DNA from 3 places in the Paenibacillus sp. FSL R7-0163 genome. Region 3 is predicted to be linked to each of the others. Evidence: riboswitches for the same ligand, from Rfam matches in the RefSeq annotation. Region 3 holds a riboswitch; each other region holds the start of a gene.
The links. Region 3 has a riboswitch for cyclic di-AMP ahead of NST45_RS01905 (TrkH family potassium uptake protein). Riboswitches for the same ligand answer to the same signal wherever they lie in the genome.

Region 1 (5,160 bases), 1.2 Mb from region 3:
ACGATTGCCGTCCCTTCCAACTATACGGTGGCTGCGACCGGATTTCCTGTAAAAAATGCCAAGCTCAAACAAGATCAGAAAATATATCAGTTCTACGCCGATGATGTCCACGATTTCGCTTGGGCCGCTTCCCCTGATTTTACAGTAGCTGAGGAAGCCTTCTCTACGCCGGAGGTGCCTGGAGTACGAATTAAGGTGTATCTCGACCCACTACACAAAGATTTAAAAGAGCGTTACCTTCAGGCTGCCAAGGCTGCCCTGACCTACTTCAGCAAATGGTATGGTCCTTATCCCTACTCTACGCTGTCTATTGTCGTCCCACCTAAGGAGGGCAACGGTGCTGGAGGAATGGAATACCCTACCCTTATTACAGCCTTTGGGGCCGCGGATTCTTCTCCAGATACCTCACTTGAAAGAACCGTCATTCATGAAATCGGCCATCAATACTTCTACGGTATGGTAGCCAGTAATGAATTCGAGGAGGCCTGGCTGGATGAAAGCTTCACTTCCTATGCCGAAGACAGACTTATGGAGCAAGAATACGGTATCAAGTCTAATTTGCCTTTACAGGCCAGCCTGGTGACTATACCTGAGCCGTTAAATCTGGAAACGTGGAAATATGCAGGGGCGGATTCCTATAGCCGAAATGTTTATATCCGCGGCAAGCTTGTACTTAAAGATATCGAACGCCAGGTAGGTACCAAAGCAATGAACAACATCATGTCCTCCTACGCTCGTAAGTTCCGTTTCCAGCATCCTGCTACGTCAGATTTTCAGAAAGTCGTTGAGAAGGTAACCAAAAAATCATGGCAGGCCTATTTCGATGATTACATTTATGGTGATGGAGCGCCTGACTTCTCAGTAGATACGATTACTTTTAAAAAAAATAACAGCGGCGATGCTCCAAGCTACGAATCATTAGTGAAGATTTCAAACAAAGGGAGCCATTACGTTGATGTTCCCGTGAAATTTACATTCGCCGACAGCTCTTCGGTGCAGCGGGTCTGGAACGGTGAAGGAGTAGAGACTACGTTTCAATTGTTAAGCGATAAGCCTCTTCTCTCTGCTGAGATTGACCCTGAACATTCCATCTTATTGGAGAGCAAACATCTAAACAACTTTAGGCTGGCGGAAATAGAGCCCAAGACGCTCTCTCGCTGGACATTAAGTGTAACTAAACTACTTGAAACCGTGCTCGGAACTCTTGTCTGGTGAGGTGAATGATTGTGAGAACATCGATAACCCGCGGCTGGCAAAGCATGAAGGAGCAATTTTATATTTTAATTCTGCTCTTCATCTACCGACTGCTCTGGGGCTACTTTATGTATGGTTTCATCCGATCTGCTATTATTCCAATTCTACTGCGCTATCCGGATAAAGACGCCGGAGGCAGCGGTATGGGCAGACTGTTGTATTATATCGAGGGACAGTTCAGCTTGAATACGGACCCTGCGATACGCACTTGGTTATGGATGCTTCTGGCGCTTGTTGTCTTGCGACTTCTGCTTTCCCCTTTCATAAGGGCAGGATTGCTGCATGAGCTCCACCAGGAGCGAAAGGGCGAGCGTGGACTGTTCTTTTTCCCTGGCATGAAGATCTATGGACTACCTGTCTTAGTCTTTAGCCTAATCGAATGGGTGCTGACCCTGCTGCCGCTGTACTGGCTTGCTCCAAAAATGTACGGGCTGTTCTTATCCTCTTTGTTTAACTACGCTTTGTTACTTCATTTAGTACCATACGTATTGGCATGGCTTATATATATTTTTATCGTGCGCCTGTTTCTTCTATATATGCAGTTTGGTTACACCGGCGGTACAGGAATGTTCTCCTCCCTGTTCATCTGCTTGCGGTCACTGATTCCTGCTATAGGTGTTTCCATTGTACTTGGTGCGGGAGGCCTGCTCTTACTGCTAGTGTGCGGACTGACGGGTCTGTTCTGTCCCGGCCTACTGGCACTTATAATACGGCAAATCTCACCACTACCTTCTACGCTCTTAAAAATGTGGGGAATCTCTGCACAATATCATCTATGGCGTAGCAAAGCATTTCCACAATAAATCAACCTTATTTGACATAATAAAAAGGTCCCAATTCCTGTATTCAGGAGCTGGGACTTTTTCTCATTACGGATAACTTAAGAGTATTTGCAAAATCGTAAAAGCTCTGTTACAATAAGTCCTGTGCTATTAGTAACAATTTTGTAATCAATTGAAACGATTCCTACATAACTAAATGTATTTATCGTAAGTGTAACTGTCGAAACGTCATTCTCTGGTGCTTAACACGCCTAATTCCTTTGCACCGGGAAGTGGGGGAACCATATTTTGGGTGAATTGATCTCGCTTTACAGGGATCATAGGGAATCTTCTACCGAACCCTTAAGCTAACCTCGCAGGCCTTGGAAGGAGTACATCTTTTGAAAAGACATAATTTAAGAAAAAAATGCGTCGCTGCGGCGCTAGGACTTGTAATGGCGTTATCTATTGGTGGAGGAAGCGCCTTTGCCGACTCTAAAATGGACTCTGTAATCTCAAAAACTATTGGAGTTGCCTATAAAACCGGAGGTACAAGCACTGCCGGATTTGATTGCTCTGGATTTACAAAGTATGTATTCAAGAATGTGGGGCTTACTTTACCTCGTACATCAAAAGCTCAATATAGCGTTGGAACTGCTGTATCCAAAAGCAATCTGCGTTCTGGTGATCTAGTGTTCTTTAACACACTTGGCAATGGAGTATCCCATGTCGGCATTTATGTTGGAAACGGAAAATTCGCACAATCGTCCTCTTCGCGTGGAGTGACCATCACTTCACTCAGTCAGGCCTACTGGGCCAATCGTTATGTTGGCGCTAAAAGAGTAATGAGTACTTCAGCTTATCAAGCTGTAGCCTTCGATTGAAACCTTCCTCACAACTATAACCTCACAATTACAACTATATGAACCTGAATCTGATTATGCCCGTAATCAAATTCGGGTTTTTCTTTATTCCATAATATATTTTTACACTATTAGAGCCCAATTGAAACACGTTTATTTGATAAAAATAGCAATTATATTAAAAATTAGGTCATTATTAACGCTTACATATGCCTTTCTACCGTAAAAATGCCAATTTTTCTGCATTAATATGTTAAAAACGATTGCCAAGCGGCTTTCTGTTTGTTACAATTAGCGCAGTGAGATTTTAGTAACATTTTTGTAATCATTAAGTTGTTATTTACAAAGGTTTTGTCATGTATTGATTACAAGCTAATCCTAATCAACAGTATGAGCCGAGTTTCCTAACTATTAGGAAAACGGGGGAACCAACTTTGGGTGAATTGACCTCCATTATATAGAGGGGTCATAGGGGACCTTCAACCGAACCCTTAAGCTAACCTCGTAGGCATTTGGAAGGGGTATACACTTTTGAAGAAGAAGTTAGCAGCAGCAGTACTAAGCTTTTCCATCATCCTCACCATCGGAGCAGGAAGCGCTTTCGCAGATTCCAAAATGGATAAAGTGATTGACAAGGCCATCGGTACTAAATACGTATCCGGCGGTATATCCACTAACGGATTTGATTGCTCCGGATTTACAATGTATGTGTTTGATAAGATTGGCATTAACCTTCCACACCAATCAGGTTCCCAATATCAAATGGGCACAGCAATCTCCCGTGATGATATAAGAGCCGGAGATCTTGTATTCTTCAATACAAGTGGCAAAGGTGTCTCCCATGTCGGCATTTATGTCGGTGAAGGTAAGTTCGCACACGCTTCTACCTCACGCGGTGTTACGATTAGCTCTCTGAGTGATAGCTACTACGTGAAACGCTACGTTGGTGCCAAGCGCATTATGAGCACAGACGCTTACCAATCGGTTGCTGCTGAATCGGAAGACAATGATGATGTGCAATAAGTAACGTACATAGGCTCTTTTCCAAGGTAACTCTTGGAGGAGAGCTTGTTTTTTTGTCTTATTACTTATTTACCCCTCTCATAATTTGTAAAACATTTCTCTCATATAAAGTTTCTGAGTCGAACCTCCCCCATTTTGTATATAATTAGTAATATAGCAATGTCCTCGTGAAAGGAGATCGATGACTTTATGATAAATCCCTCGGTAACTTTTCATGTAGTTCCTATGGAGGCAATTCACGGAGAAGCTATTTGTAAGTGGAGCTATACGCCTCCATATAATATTTATGGCTGGATGCGGTGGGAGCAGATGCAGGCTCTTGGCATCGAGTTTGGTGATCTGCAGCTCCGGGAGGAACAATATATCTCCATATTAAATGAACAAGAGGTATTGTGCGGATTCGCACAGTTGTTCCCGATGGAAGGAGTCGTTCGTTTAGGAGTTGGGATGCGCCCCGATCTATGCGGCCATGGTTTAGGCAAACTATTCGTGGATGCCATCGTCCAGACAGCCTTGAATCGTTATCCTCATCGTGAGATAGATCTAGAAGTCCTGACCTGGAACCAACGCGCCATACGAACTTATCAAAAATGTGGATTTACGATTACAGATACGTATGAACGCCGCACACCTACAGGAGATAAACCTTTTTATTGCATGGTCTATGACAAATGATATTAAATACCATATATTTCATAAGAATGATTGTATTCTCGTTCATTTTTTTGTCACAAACCCTATGATAACGCTTCACCATAAGCTATAATGTAGGGAGCAGCTTACATAGAAGGGACGAATTGGGATGCAGAAATGGATCATGAGCGGTTTGTTTTTTGCCGCCTGTGCCTTTGCGGTAGTACTCATGTTTACACTTCCGGGTAAAGAAGAGGTAGCGGAAGAAAATAAGCCCACGATGCCGGTAGTTCAACTGGACGTAGCAAAGGCAGAAGCAACCGTGAAAGCCAGCTGTATCACCTGTCACGGCGATCAGCTTCAAGGTGGAGTTGGACCAAGTCTTCAGAATGAAGGCGGCCAGCATGACGCTGAGGAAATCTACAGCATCGTCACTAAAGGACGTGGTCAAATGCCTTCCTTTAAGGAGAAGCTAGCGCCTGAAGAGATCGCCAACGTCGCACTCTGGCTCTCAGAGAAAAAGTAACCAGCCAAGCAACCAAAAACGCCCGTGTATGAGATAGGTGACTATCTGTGCACGGGCGTTTATTTTATGATTTTGGCTAAACTAATGATTTTTTTCAAAG
Region 2 (5,160 bases), 1.7 Mb from region 3:
ATGAAAAACGGTGAATTAGTAGCTCTTTTAACCAAATAGTTGCACTGGAGTCCGATACTATGCTCAAAAGGCGATAAACGTGCAAATAATGTCATCTGGGTCCGTAAGCCTTGCCTTGGTGGAAGATGATTAGGGCCTGCTTGAAGACGATCCGAGACGCTCATCGCTCGGGATTTCTACTGGAGTCCGAACGCCGGCCAAATTTGAGGAAAAGCTTCAATTAAAGGCTCCTGAGTCCGTTAGATGCTTCATGCGCTTAAAGATCGTCTGAATTCTAGTCAGTGACTAAATTATAGAAAGATTTGCGCTCGTTCGTATATCCGCTTGGTCGGTCATCTGCTCCCGTACAGCTCTAAGCTGTGCTTTCAGTGCAGGAACACTTTTTTGCAGAATAATGCTTATTTGAGAAAGAGGCAGCTTTAAGCCGTACCACAATACCTTCACAAGCTGTTCCTCCCAAGGTAATCCCTTAGCCGATAGAAGAGAGCGCCGGGCAAAAGAATCAGCACACTGGCGAATACAAGTGCGGTAAGCGTGGATAGAGAATAACTGAGGGTCGAAGTTATCCTGACGATATATTTTATGAAGCTCTGTGAAGGTGCGGATAGTAACCTTGTCTGCCTCATTAGATTGTTCTAATAACATGGAACTGAGTACGTAGACTTCATTAGTATACTTTTGAACACACTCTGCAAATTTAGCACTGTAGGTGGACACGGGAGGTAAGGGGTCAGGCATGGTGAACACGATCCTTTCAGAATGAGAGATTTGCTTGAATCTATAATATAGAAAAGTAAGAGATGGATTTATTGATAAGATCGGCGGTGTCTGGTTCCGGGCAACTGTGTTTCTGCTGGGAGGCAGTGGAAAAAGCTTTGGAAGGTTTGTAGTAGAGCCGTTCACTTCTGGAATTGCTCCCCCCAGCTGCAACACTGTACAGACGCCCTTGCTGAATATGCCCAGCCAAGGATTTACCCTGGAGCTTGGCCTTTAAATCCTGCAAAGCACCCTGAACTAGCTCAAGCTTAACCTGCTCCCAATCTGAACCTTCGCGGCGGACCTTATCCAGCGCTTCCTCAAGACGGCAATGACAGATAGCCCGTAAAAAAGAACTCCATTTAATGAGATCGAAATTTTTGGTGTTGGCAGAGATTAGACAAGCCCCCCAACTGCAACCTCCCTTACAGGTGAGCTTCAGAATACCATAACGGCAGCCTTCAGCCCCTTCCATTCCATAGTGAATAGGCTCGGGTTCATCCAATACAAATACTTCAATGCGGGATAGTCTGCGCTGGTCCATAGTAGGGTTCCTCCTTAGATTTCCAAAAGCTTTAAGTCTACCTGATGAGTGACACTAGCCTTTTCTACACAGGCGAGCATTTCCATTTTATTCTCACAGACTGCGGTATGCTCTAGCCATAGTCGGAACTTCTCTTTCCGTATAACAGATAGATGTAAGGGAAAGGTGCTGCGGGATCTCAAGACATACCAACCGGCGCTTACATCTTTCCAAGGCTCCTTGAAGGCTGTAAACCACGGGAGTTTTTGATGCGATGACCAATCCTGCTGCTGTTGTTGTTCTCGAATTTTTTTATATATTTCATATACAATCTTAGAGTCTAAACAGTCTTTACAAGAAGAAGGTGTACTGAATTGGCGAAGGGCTTGGATCTGGTTCTGGCCAAATGCATAACCTACAATGTACCTGTGATTATTTTCTTCGAACCACAAGGCCCCGAAACAAACGTAATTTAGACTTATCGGCTCAAGCAGCCCTTGATGTATCCCTAAATAATAGTGCTTCAAAACATTCACCCCATCCAGCGTGCTATCACCTAATAGGCTCAGGTAACGCAAAAACCGCAGCAAGAGGAGGACCTCTGCTGCGGTTTTGGATTACAGGCAGATATACCTGGGCCAAAGCGTGGCGGATCAAGGGTCTCTCTCTTTACGCTTACGAGGTTAGCTGTCGGATTCGGACGGTGAGAGTCGCCCTACCTATTGAGACTTACGCAGTCTCCTTTGGATTCACCCCAAGTAGGCCAGGTGGCCTGATGGTTCCCCCGTTCCCTGCGAATGCAGGAACTCAGCGTTGATTGTTTTTCATGAATTAGATTCAACCCGAATCATACTCTTTTCAAGATTTTCTGTAAAAAACGGAAAATGTTCTTTTAGAGCGATTTTAACCATATCCTGCCGACTACGACTGAAAAACGAGGTAAATAGGTATTTATGGCGTGTTATCGCGCCTCTTTCTCGCTCAACCTCAGCTTCTTGCGTTTCTACCTATAAAGGGAATTTGCAGTATTTTCGCTCTAAAAAGGTGAATAAAATCACATGGGTTATAGATAGCGATTAAACGCTCGAAACTCGAGTAAACAAGAGATATAGAGAGATTAGATATCAAGTAAGCGCTATCTAATGGGAAAATAGTTTTTAATTTGCATTATTTTGGCATCATTCAGGTTTTACAAGTCTTCGTGCATAAGAGTATGATTACTCCTGTTTCAACGACAATCGAATATTTGATCCGCTTAATTTCCGATAAGGAAAGCGGGGGAACCAACAATCGGCAGCCGATGTGAGAGTCGGAAGCTGATTATGGGGTGAATCCTGTAGAGGGTGCGAGTGAGCTCGCATCTATACAGGTAGGGCGACTCTCACCGCCCGAATCCGACAGCTAACCTCGTAAGCGTATGGAGAGAGGATGAGTGCAATGTGACCGCTAGCGAGCCACAGAGGAGATCCTTTGTGGCTTTTTGCTGTGCTCTTAGAAGCAAAGCATTTATGGAGGCCTCCCCCAAGAGGTCGCTAAATTCATCATTAGCGGTATTTGTAAGGCAGCGTCTAATGACGTGACACAACCGAGCTTTAGGTTGTGCCCGAAAATGACGATAGGTCAACATCCTTTCGGAGATTTTCGTTGCCTCCTTGTTGTAAATGAGCAGGAGGAGAAAAAAGAGATGACGGATCAGAATGAATATGTGCTTGTATGTGCGCCTACAAAGGCGGGAGAACATTTCATTAAACTTCTGAAGTTCAGGGGTATTAAGATGGCGGGATTAACCAACAATCTGGCTGAGAAAGCTTTACTAGAGGAGCTCGGAATCGAGCAGGTTATTCTAGTGGATACCCGCCATCAGAGCACTTGGTTTCGCCCATCGTTCCCGGTAGGCAGGGTATATCTGTTTGAGAGCAGCTTTCCGCTTTGCTGCCGCTATATTCAGATGTGCCGTACCTGGACGACACAGCCAATTTTTGTGATTACAAGTTCTATAAATCCTAGATTGGTCTATAAAAGACTTGGTGCGAGCTATGTAATCTATTCCCATAGTGGTGATGCTGATTTTCTAATCGATAGATCACCTCATCAAGGATAATGGAAGGAGTGCGGAAGATATGATGGATCTGTATATGGTGGCTTCGTTAGCTGTAATTTACGGGTTATTTTATGGCTTTATGCGCTGGTGCGCAGGTGTAGTTGAGGATACGGGGAGGGATAAGCTGTGATTCTAGTAATCGCTGTTACCCTACTGTTGTTTATATATCTGGTTTACGCGTTGATTCATCCTGAGAAATTTTAAGGAGGGGCATTCATGGGCATTTTGCAAATAGTCGTCGTAATTGTAATTCTCATCTTGTTGGTCAAGCCGATGGGGACGTATTTATATCATGTATTTTCTAACGAACCGAATCGTACGGATCGCTGGTTTGCAGGCACAGAGAAAGGTATTTATAAGCTGATCGGCCTGAAAAAACGGGACGGAATGTCCTGGAAGAAGTATGCACTCAGCTTTGTTTTAACTAATATCGTACTGGTTGCTTTCAGTTATATTTTTCTAAGATTACAGCGGGGATTGCCGCTGAACCCGAATGGAATTGCCGATATGGAACAGACGCTTTCATTTAATACGGTGATCAGCTTTATGACCAATACGAACCTGCAGCATTATAGCGGGGAGACGGGACTATCGTATTTTTCACAAATGGCAGTCATCACGATGATGATGTTCACGTCTGCAGCGAGCGGATTTTCTGTTGCGGTTGCTTTTGTCAGAGGGATTACAGGACAGAAATCAGTCGGAAATTTTTTTGAGGACTTCGTAAAAGCACATATTCGTGTATTCATTCCATTAGCTCTGCTAGTTTCATTGGTGCTGGTAGGATTGCATGTGCCACAAACGCTCAAGCCATCGCTTGAGGTCACTACACTCGAAGGGCAGACGCAACAAATCGCTATCGGTCCAGTCGCTTCTTTGGAGTCAATTAAACACTTAGGTACGAATGGTGGCGGCTTCTTCGGAGCCAATTCAGCGCATCCTTTTGAGAACCCTAATCCACTTACGAACGTTCTGGAGATTCTCTCTATGTGGATGTTGCCAGCCTCTTTGCCATATATGTACGGGTTGTTCGCTAAGAACAAACGTCAGGGCTGGGTGATTTTCACAGCAATGATGACCTTGTTCGTTCTGCTGCTGGGGCTGAATTATTATGCGGAAACTAAAGGGAATCCCGCTATTAATGCGCTGGGGATCGAGTCTTCGCAAGGCAGCATGGAAGGTAAAGAGGTACGTTTTGGGATCCCGCAATCTTCGCTGTTCACTTCGGTAACAACGGCAGCTACGACAGGTAGTGTTAACAATATGCATGATACGCTGACACCGCTGGGTGGCATTACCCCTCTGGCCCTAATGATGCTCAATAACGTCTTCGGGGGAAAAGGTGTAGGACTAATCAATATGCTGATGTATGCCATCATGGGCGTCTTCTTATGTGGACTAATGGTTGGCAGAACACCAGAGTTTCTCGGGCGAAAGATAGAAGCCAAGGAGATGAAGCTGATTGCGATTGCTATCCTTGTGCATCCGTTCATTATCCTTGTACCAACAGCAGGTGCGTTCTTAACGGGCTTGGGCAACGGTTCCATCACGAATCCCGGATTCCATGGACTTAGCCAAGTGTTATATGAATATGTCTCTTCTGCCGCGAACAATGGTTCAGGATTTGAAGGGCTTGCGGACAATACCACCTTTTGGAATGTTACAACCGGGATCGTAATGCTGCTTGGCCGTTATGTCTCTATAATCGCAATGCTGGCAGTTGCAGGTTCACTGATCCAGAAGAAGCCGGTTCCTGAGACGATTGGCACATTCCGCACAG
Region 3 (5,160 bases):
AATAAAAACATACCCAAAAGATTTGAATCCTTGGGGCATGGAGACAAAGAGAAAGGTTCGAGGAGAATCCGTGAATTCCCTGTGCACAGGATCCCTGATCTAACGTGCGAAATTAGTTTACGGAAGCTCCTTCGACGTAGGCATAATATGTGGTAACCAACCCACGGATAGCAGATTGCCAGCCGACGACTCGCATTTTGTCTCTGTGCCCAAGGGATTGAAAACCCTCTAGTTTAAAGGGGAAAACAGGGGAATTGACTAATTCGTTCATAGCAGGGAAAACTTCCCCAATTTTCGGCTGATTGAGTAACTAATAAAGGAATCCCACTGTTTATTAGGGAGGAATTCCCTAATGTCGTTCATTTAGAGCGAATAGCGGCTATTTTTAGGGAGGTTTTCCCTAATTAGTTACACCCACTCTGTACATCGTACAAACAAAGAACGCATATCGCCCATATTCCACCGTCACAGATACCACAAATCATCTACTACAGCCGTACGAATATCACACCTAACAACTCGTCAACCGCACAAACCAATATATTAGAACACTACGCGTGGTCTATAGCCATATGGCATAGTGAAATCCATTACTTTTCCTACTCTTTACTCCATAAAAAAGAAGCTGCCCCCAAGTAGAATTCACTACTTTTGAGTCAGCTTCTTTTCCTATGATTCTTGGTTCACAACTTCACTCTCAAAACGGTCAATACTTTCATTAGGACCAATGAGTACCATAACATCGCCTTCACTTAAATAATCATGGGCAGTTGGAGCGACGATTATTCCACTTTCCCTATTCAGGGCAACAATACTGCAGCCATATTTAGCTCTTGTATTTAAATCAGACAAGCTTCTGCCGTTCATGCAGGACGGTACGGTCAGCTCGACAATTTTATAATCCTTGGACAGTTCAATATAATCCAGCAAATTGGGCGTCACCAGCTGGTGTGCCACACGAATCCCCATATCCCGCTCCGGAAAAATAACCCGATCAACCCCCAGCCGCGACAGTGCGCGGCCATGAAGGATGGAGATTGCCTTAGCCACCACTTGCTTGACTCCAATTTCCTTCAACAAAATGGCCGCCAGAATGCTTCTCTCCATATTGTCACCAATCGCAACAATCCCACAATCAAAGTTCCTTACACCAAGCGAGCGCATAATTCCCTCATCTGTAGCATCTGCTACTACCGTATGCGTCAGTTGATCGCTCATTTCCTCCACGCGTTCTTCATGGTGGTCAATGCCGAGCACCTCGTAGCCCATTTCCATCAGCTCAAGCGCCAGGCTTGAACCGAAGCGACCTAAGCCGATTACTACAAATTGCTGTGCTTTCATTTCTAATTAACTCCTATCCAATAATTATTTTACCTTCCGGATACTTATACAGTGGTTTACCCTGTTTGGGACCGAGTGCATACGCTAAGGTTAGTGGACCCAGCCGACCTGCAAACATCGTCAGACAGAGTAGAATCTTACCGATCGCTGACAGTTCCGGAGTTAGCCCCATAGTCAGTCCTACCGTAGCAAAGGCGGAGGTCGTCTCAAACAAGATTGCCAAGAAATTACTGTCTTCAGTTGTGGAGAGTATCATCGACACAGAGGCGATTAACAACAAAGCCAGCAGCGTGATCGTTAATGCCTTGTAGATGCGCTCCTGAGCCAACCGATAACGGAACAACACAACATCTTCCCGTCCACGCAGCATAGCAATTACAGCACCAATCATCATCGTAAAGGTTGTTGTCTTGATCCCGCCGCCCGTTGAGCCCGGAGAAGCACCAATAAACATAAGAATCACTATAAAAAATTGTGTAGCCTGCCGAAGTCCAGCAATATCTACTGTGTTCGCGCCAGCCGTACGGGGAGACACGGATTGAAAGAAGGCCGATAATATTTTACCGCCAAAATTCAGTGAACCTAGGGTACGAGTGTTAGTAAACTCGAATATAAAAATAACCAGAGCTCCGATCAGAATCAGCCCTGTGCTGGTGGACAGGACAACTTTACTATGTAGAGACAGCCTGCGGGTTACCCGAAACTCCACCAGATCTGACATTACAATAAAACCAATCCCGCCGGAGACAATCAGAAACATCACAATAATATTCACTAGCGGATCATATACATAATCAGTTAAACTGCGAAAATCCCCAAAAATATCGAACCCCGCATTATTAAACATAGACACCGCATGAAATATGCCAAAATAAATCGCTTTTCCCAGTGGCATATCAAAAGCCCAGCGAATAGACAGCAGCAAGGCGGCACAGCCTTCTATGACAAGAGAATATATAAGGACTCTCCGGATCAGTCGTACAATTCCTTCCATAGAGCCTTGATTCATGGCTTCCTGTAGGATTAGCCTGTCCCGCAAAGATATTTTACGCTTTAACACCAGTGAAAATAGAGTGGCCATGGTCATAAAACCTAAGCCGCCGATCTGGATCAGGATCATAATTACGGTTTTCCCAAAAATCGTGAACGAAGTTCCGGTATCCAGCACAACAAGCCCTGTTACACAGGTTGCCGAAGTTGAAGTAAATAATGCATCAATAAATTCCACGGAATTCCCGCTTGTGCTTGAGATGGGCAGCATAAGCAGCAAGGCCCCTATCAGAATAATCGATGCAAAACCAAGCACCAGTATCTGCGGCGGCGAGAGCTTCAGAAACTTAAATTCAGAAATCCTGCGAAACTGTGAAGCCACTTTGCTCACCTTCTTATCAAAAATTCCAACAAAAAAAGCACTGGAAAACCAATGCTGACTTGGTTCCTGCAGTAAATTAGCCTACGAGGTTAGCTGTCGGATTCGGACTGTGCAGGCTGCCCTATTCGTTCCCAGAACGAAATTCACCCCTGATGAAAGTGCCATTTATCGTGTACACTCCACTTTTCATCACTTCTTATGGTTCCCCCGTTTTCACCAGAAATTCGGCTACTATACAATTGCATACAAATTATATACGTTATTTAGTGAATTCACAAAGACACAATTAATGCTCATTCGCATGAAAAAATGCGGTTTAAAGAGACTGCATCAAAAGGAGTGCCTTTTCTCATCACTTTTCCGTGTTTTCCCTGCAATTACACCGATTCTCATCATTCGTGCAGAAATGAACACGATAAAATTCATGGTATAAATTCACATGACTATTCTATACTATCTCTATTACCCATAAAAAGAACATATAATGTTTTTTGTAACCAACCAGGCACTAATACTATAATGGAACATAACATTGTCAGTACATAACAAGGAGGCGTTACATGAATCCCGTCGGCCAGCCCTTACAGCAACGTGCCCTCTCCAAGAGGCTCATCATCTCGGGCATTATCGGTCTTATTCTATTTATTATGTTTCAGATTTCCCCTTCACTGCTTAGTAGCCCTACAGGTGAAGATACCACCGTCATTAGCAAGGCAGAAGCCCGTGACCAAGCCATATTATTTGCAGAACATAAGCTCAACTACACCGAAGCACCAAACGATCAATGGAATGTACTTTACGAGACGGACTCTTCCTTTTATGGTTATATGTCTCGCGAGAAGCTTGTGGAGGACTACACCAAGAAAAAATTGGATCAAAAATATCCTTTTGATGTCTTTCGTGCAACGCTTACTCCTTCAGCGGAGCAAGAGCCGCAAATCATCGTTGACCTCAATATGTATAACGGTAAGATTGTCGCTTTCTCAAAGGCTGCAAAAGTTGCCTCCGAAGAGGGGTCAGGCATCGCTTCCGTTGGTGCAAAAGAGGACAAGGGAGCTGACCTCACTCTAGCGCAGAAGGAGAATCTTGCTCGTCCTTGGCTTCAGGAATGGGAAGTAAATCCTGCCAAGCTACAAATTGAATCGAATACAGGAAGCCATGGGCTGGTGTATACGGATAGCACTGTTCAGGTCGGCGAATCCTTATTGCACTATTATTTTGATTTCAGTGGAGAGCAGGTCTCCAGCTTTAATGCCGGATTCTCTGCACCGGCTTGGCATACCTCCTACGTACAAGGACAGACCTCTTTAGCGGAAAAGCTGACATTATTCGGTTACGGTATACCCACACTGATTTTAGGAATTCTGGCACTCGTCTACAGTATTCTTAGAAGAGAGCATACTTCCTTTAAACGTGGGGTATTCCTAAGCTCAGCCTATTTTGTAATCATGATGATCAGCACCTATAATATGCTGCCTGAATCAACAGGCGAAGGGCTAGAAGCACAGATTACCTCTGTCATTATGTTTATCATTTATGCTTTGTACAGCCTGCTGATGTCCTCCTTGCTCTACTTCTCTTTAGTGGGCGGCAATGGCCTATGGCGAAAAGAGGGAGGCATGAACCCTTGGCCCCGCGCCAAAGAGCCCGGCTATGGACAATATGTGTTGGATAGTATCCGGGCTGGATACATGTGGGCTTTCGTTCTGCTAGGGGTGCAGACGGTTATGTTCATCATATTATCGTTTACCTTGCACAATTGGTCTACTACAGACGCCACCCAGTCTCCTTATAACATGAGATATGCTTGGCTTCTGCCTATCGTCGCATGGCTCGCTGGTTTATCTGAGGAAGCCATTTATCGCTTTTTCGGAATCCCTATGCTGAAAAAGGTGTTCCGAAACACTTTCGTCGCTTGCTTGATCACCACGCTGGTTTGGGCGTTTGGCCATACGTTATATCCGATCTATCCCATCAGCTCCCGTCCGATTGAGCTGACCGTAATCGGGCTGCTGTTCAGTTATATTTTCCTTCGTTACGGATTTATTGCTGTCATGTTCAGCCACGTCGTGTTTGACAGCATCCTGATGGGCGCTACGCTGATCTTTATGAAGGAGAGCGTAAATGTAGGCGCGGGTATCTTCGCGATTATTATGCCATTCATAGTCGCTTACATCGTCTATCGATTTAATCCACCACAGAAGACTAAGCCGGTGGAGCCTTCTTCTTTGATTTAAGAAAATAAAATAGTGTACATCCTATAACCAAATTTAAAAAAAGGGCATCATAGCAGCTTTAGTCGCTGCTGTGATACCCTTTTTCTTTTGTCACCATTGCTATGAGGTTGGCTCTTCGTCCTTGAGCGCATCAAGAATTTGTCTTGCCAGCTTTTCTCCAATAGAAAGTGTACGGAAATCATCCACGGAGGCTTCTTTAATTTTCTTAAG

Region 1: another riboswitch for cyclic di-AMP. It lies ahead of NST45_RS26565 (C40 family peptidase); the one in region 3 lies ahead of NST45_RS01905 (TrkH family potassium uptake protein).
Region 2: another riboswitch for cyclic di-AMP. It lies ahead of NST45_RS24510 (hypothetical protein); the one in region 3 lies ahead of NST45_RS01905 (TrkH family potassium uptake protein).

What each region holds. Positions count from the first base shown of each region.
Region 1 covers NZ_CP150224.1:6,053,634-6,058,793, forward strand. Annotated here, with positions in the region: gene NST45_RS26555 (M1 family metallopeptidase) at 1-1,215, shown strand, start outside; gene NST45_RS26560 (hypothetical protein) at 1,227-2,057, shown strand; cyclic di-AMP (ydaO/yuaA leader) riboswitch at 2,275-2,413, shown strand; gene NST45_RS26565 (C40 family peptidase) at 2,471-2,899, shown strand; cyclic di-AMP (ydaO/yuaA leader) riboswitch at 3,262-3,404, shown strand; gene NST45_RS26570 (C40 family peptidase) at 3,449-3,901, shown strand; gene NST45_RS26575 (GNAT family N-acetyltransferase) at 4,091-4,576, shown strand; gene NST45_RS26580 (cytochrome c) at 4,704-5,060, shown strand; gene NST45_RS26585 (4a-hydroxytetrahydrobiopterin dehydratase) at 5,142-5,160, opposite strand, start outside.
Region 2 covers NZ_CP150224.1:5,585,566-5,590,725, reverse strand. Annotated here, with positions in the region: gene NST45_RS24525 (hypothetical protein) at 286-738, opposite strand; gene NST45_RS24520 (hypothetical protein) at 779-1,300, opposite strand; gene NST45_RS24515 (hypothetical protein) at 1,315-1,869, opposite strand; cyclic di-AMP (ydaO/yuaA leader) riboswitch at 1,938-2,102, opposite strand; cyclic di-AMP (ydaO/yuaA leader) riboswitch at 2,522-2,711, shown strand; gene NST45_RS24510 (hypothetical protein) at 2,964-3,380, shown strand; gene kdpA (potassium-transporting ATPase subunit KdpA) at 3,597-5,160, shown strand, end outside.
Region 3 covers NZ_CP150224.1:440,336-445,495, reverse strand. Annotated here, with positions in the region: gene NST45_RS01910 (TrkA family potassium uptake protein) at 670-1,341, opposite strand; gene NST45_RS01905 (TrkH family potassium uptake protein) at 1,355-2,713, opposite strand; cyclic di-AMP (ydaO/yuaA leader) riboswitch at 2,778-2,953, opposite strand; gene NST45_RS01900 (CPBP family intramembrane glutamic endopeptidase) at 3,274-4,950, shown strand; gene uvrC (excinuclease ABC subunit UvrC) at 5,050-5,160, opposite strand, start outside.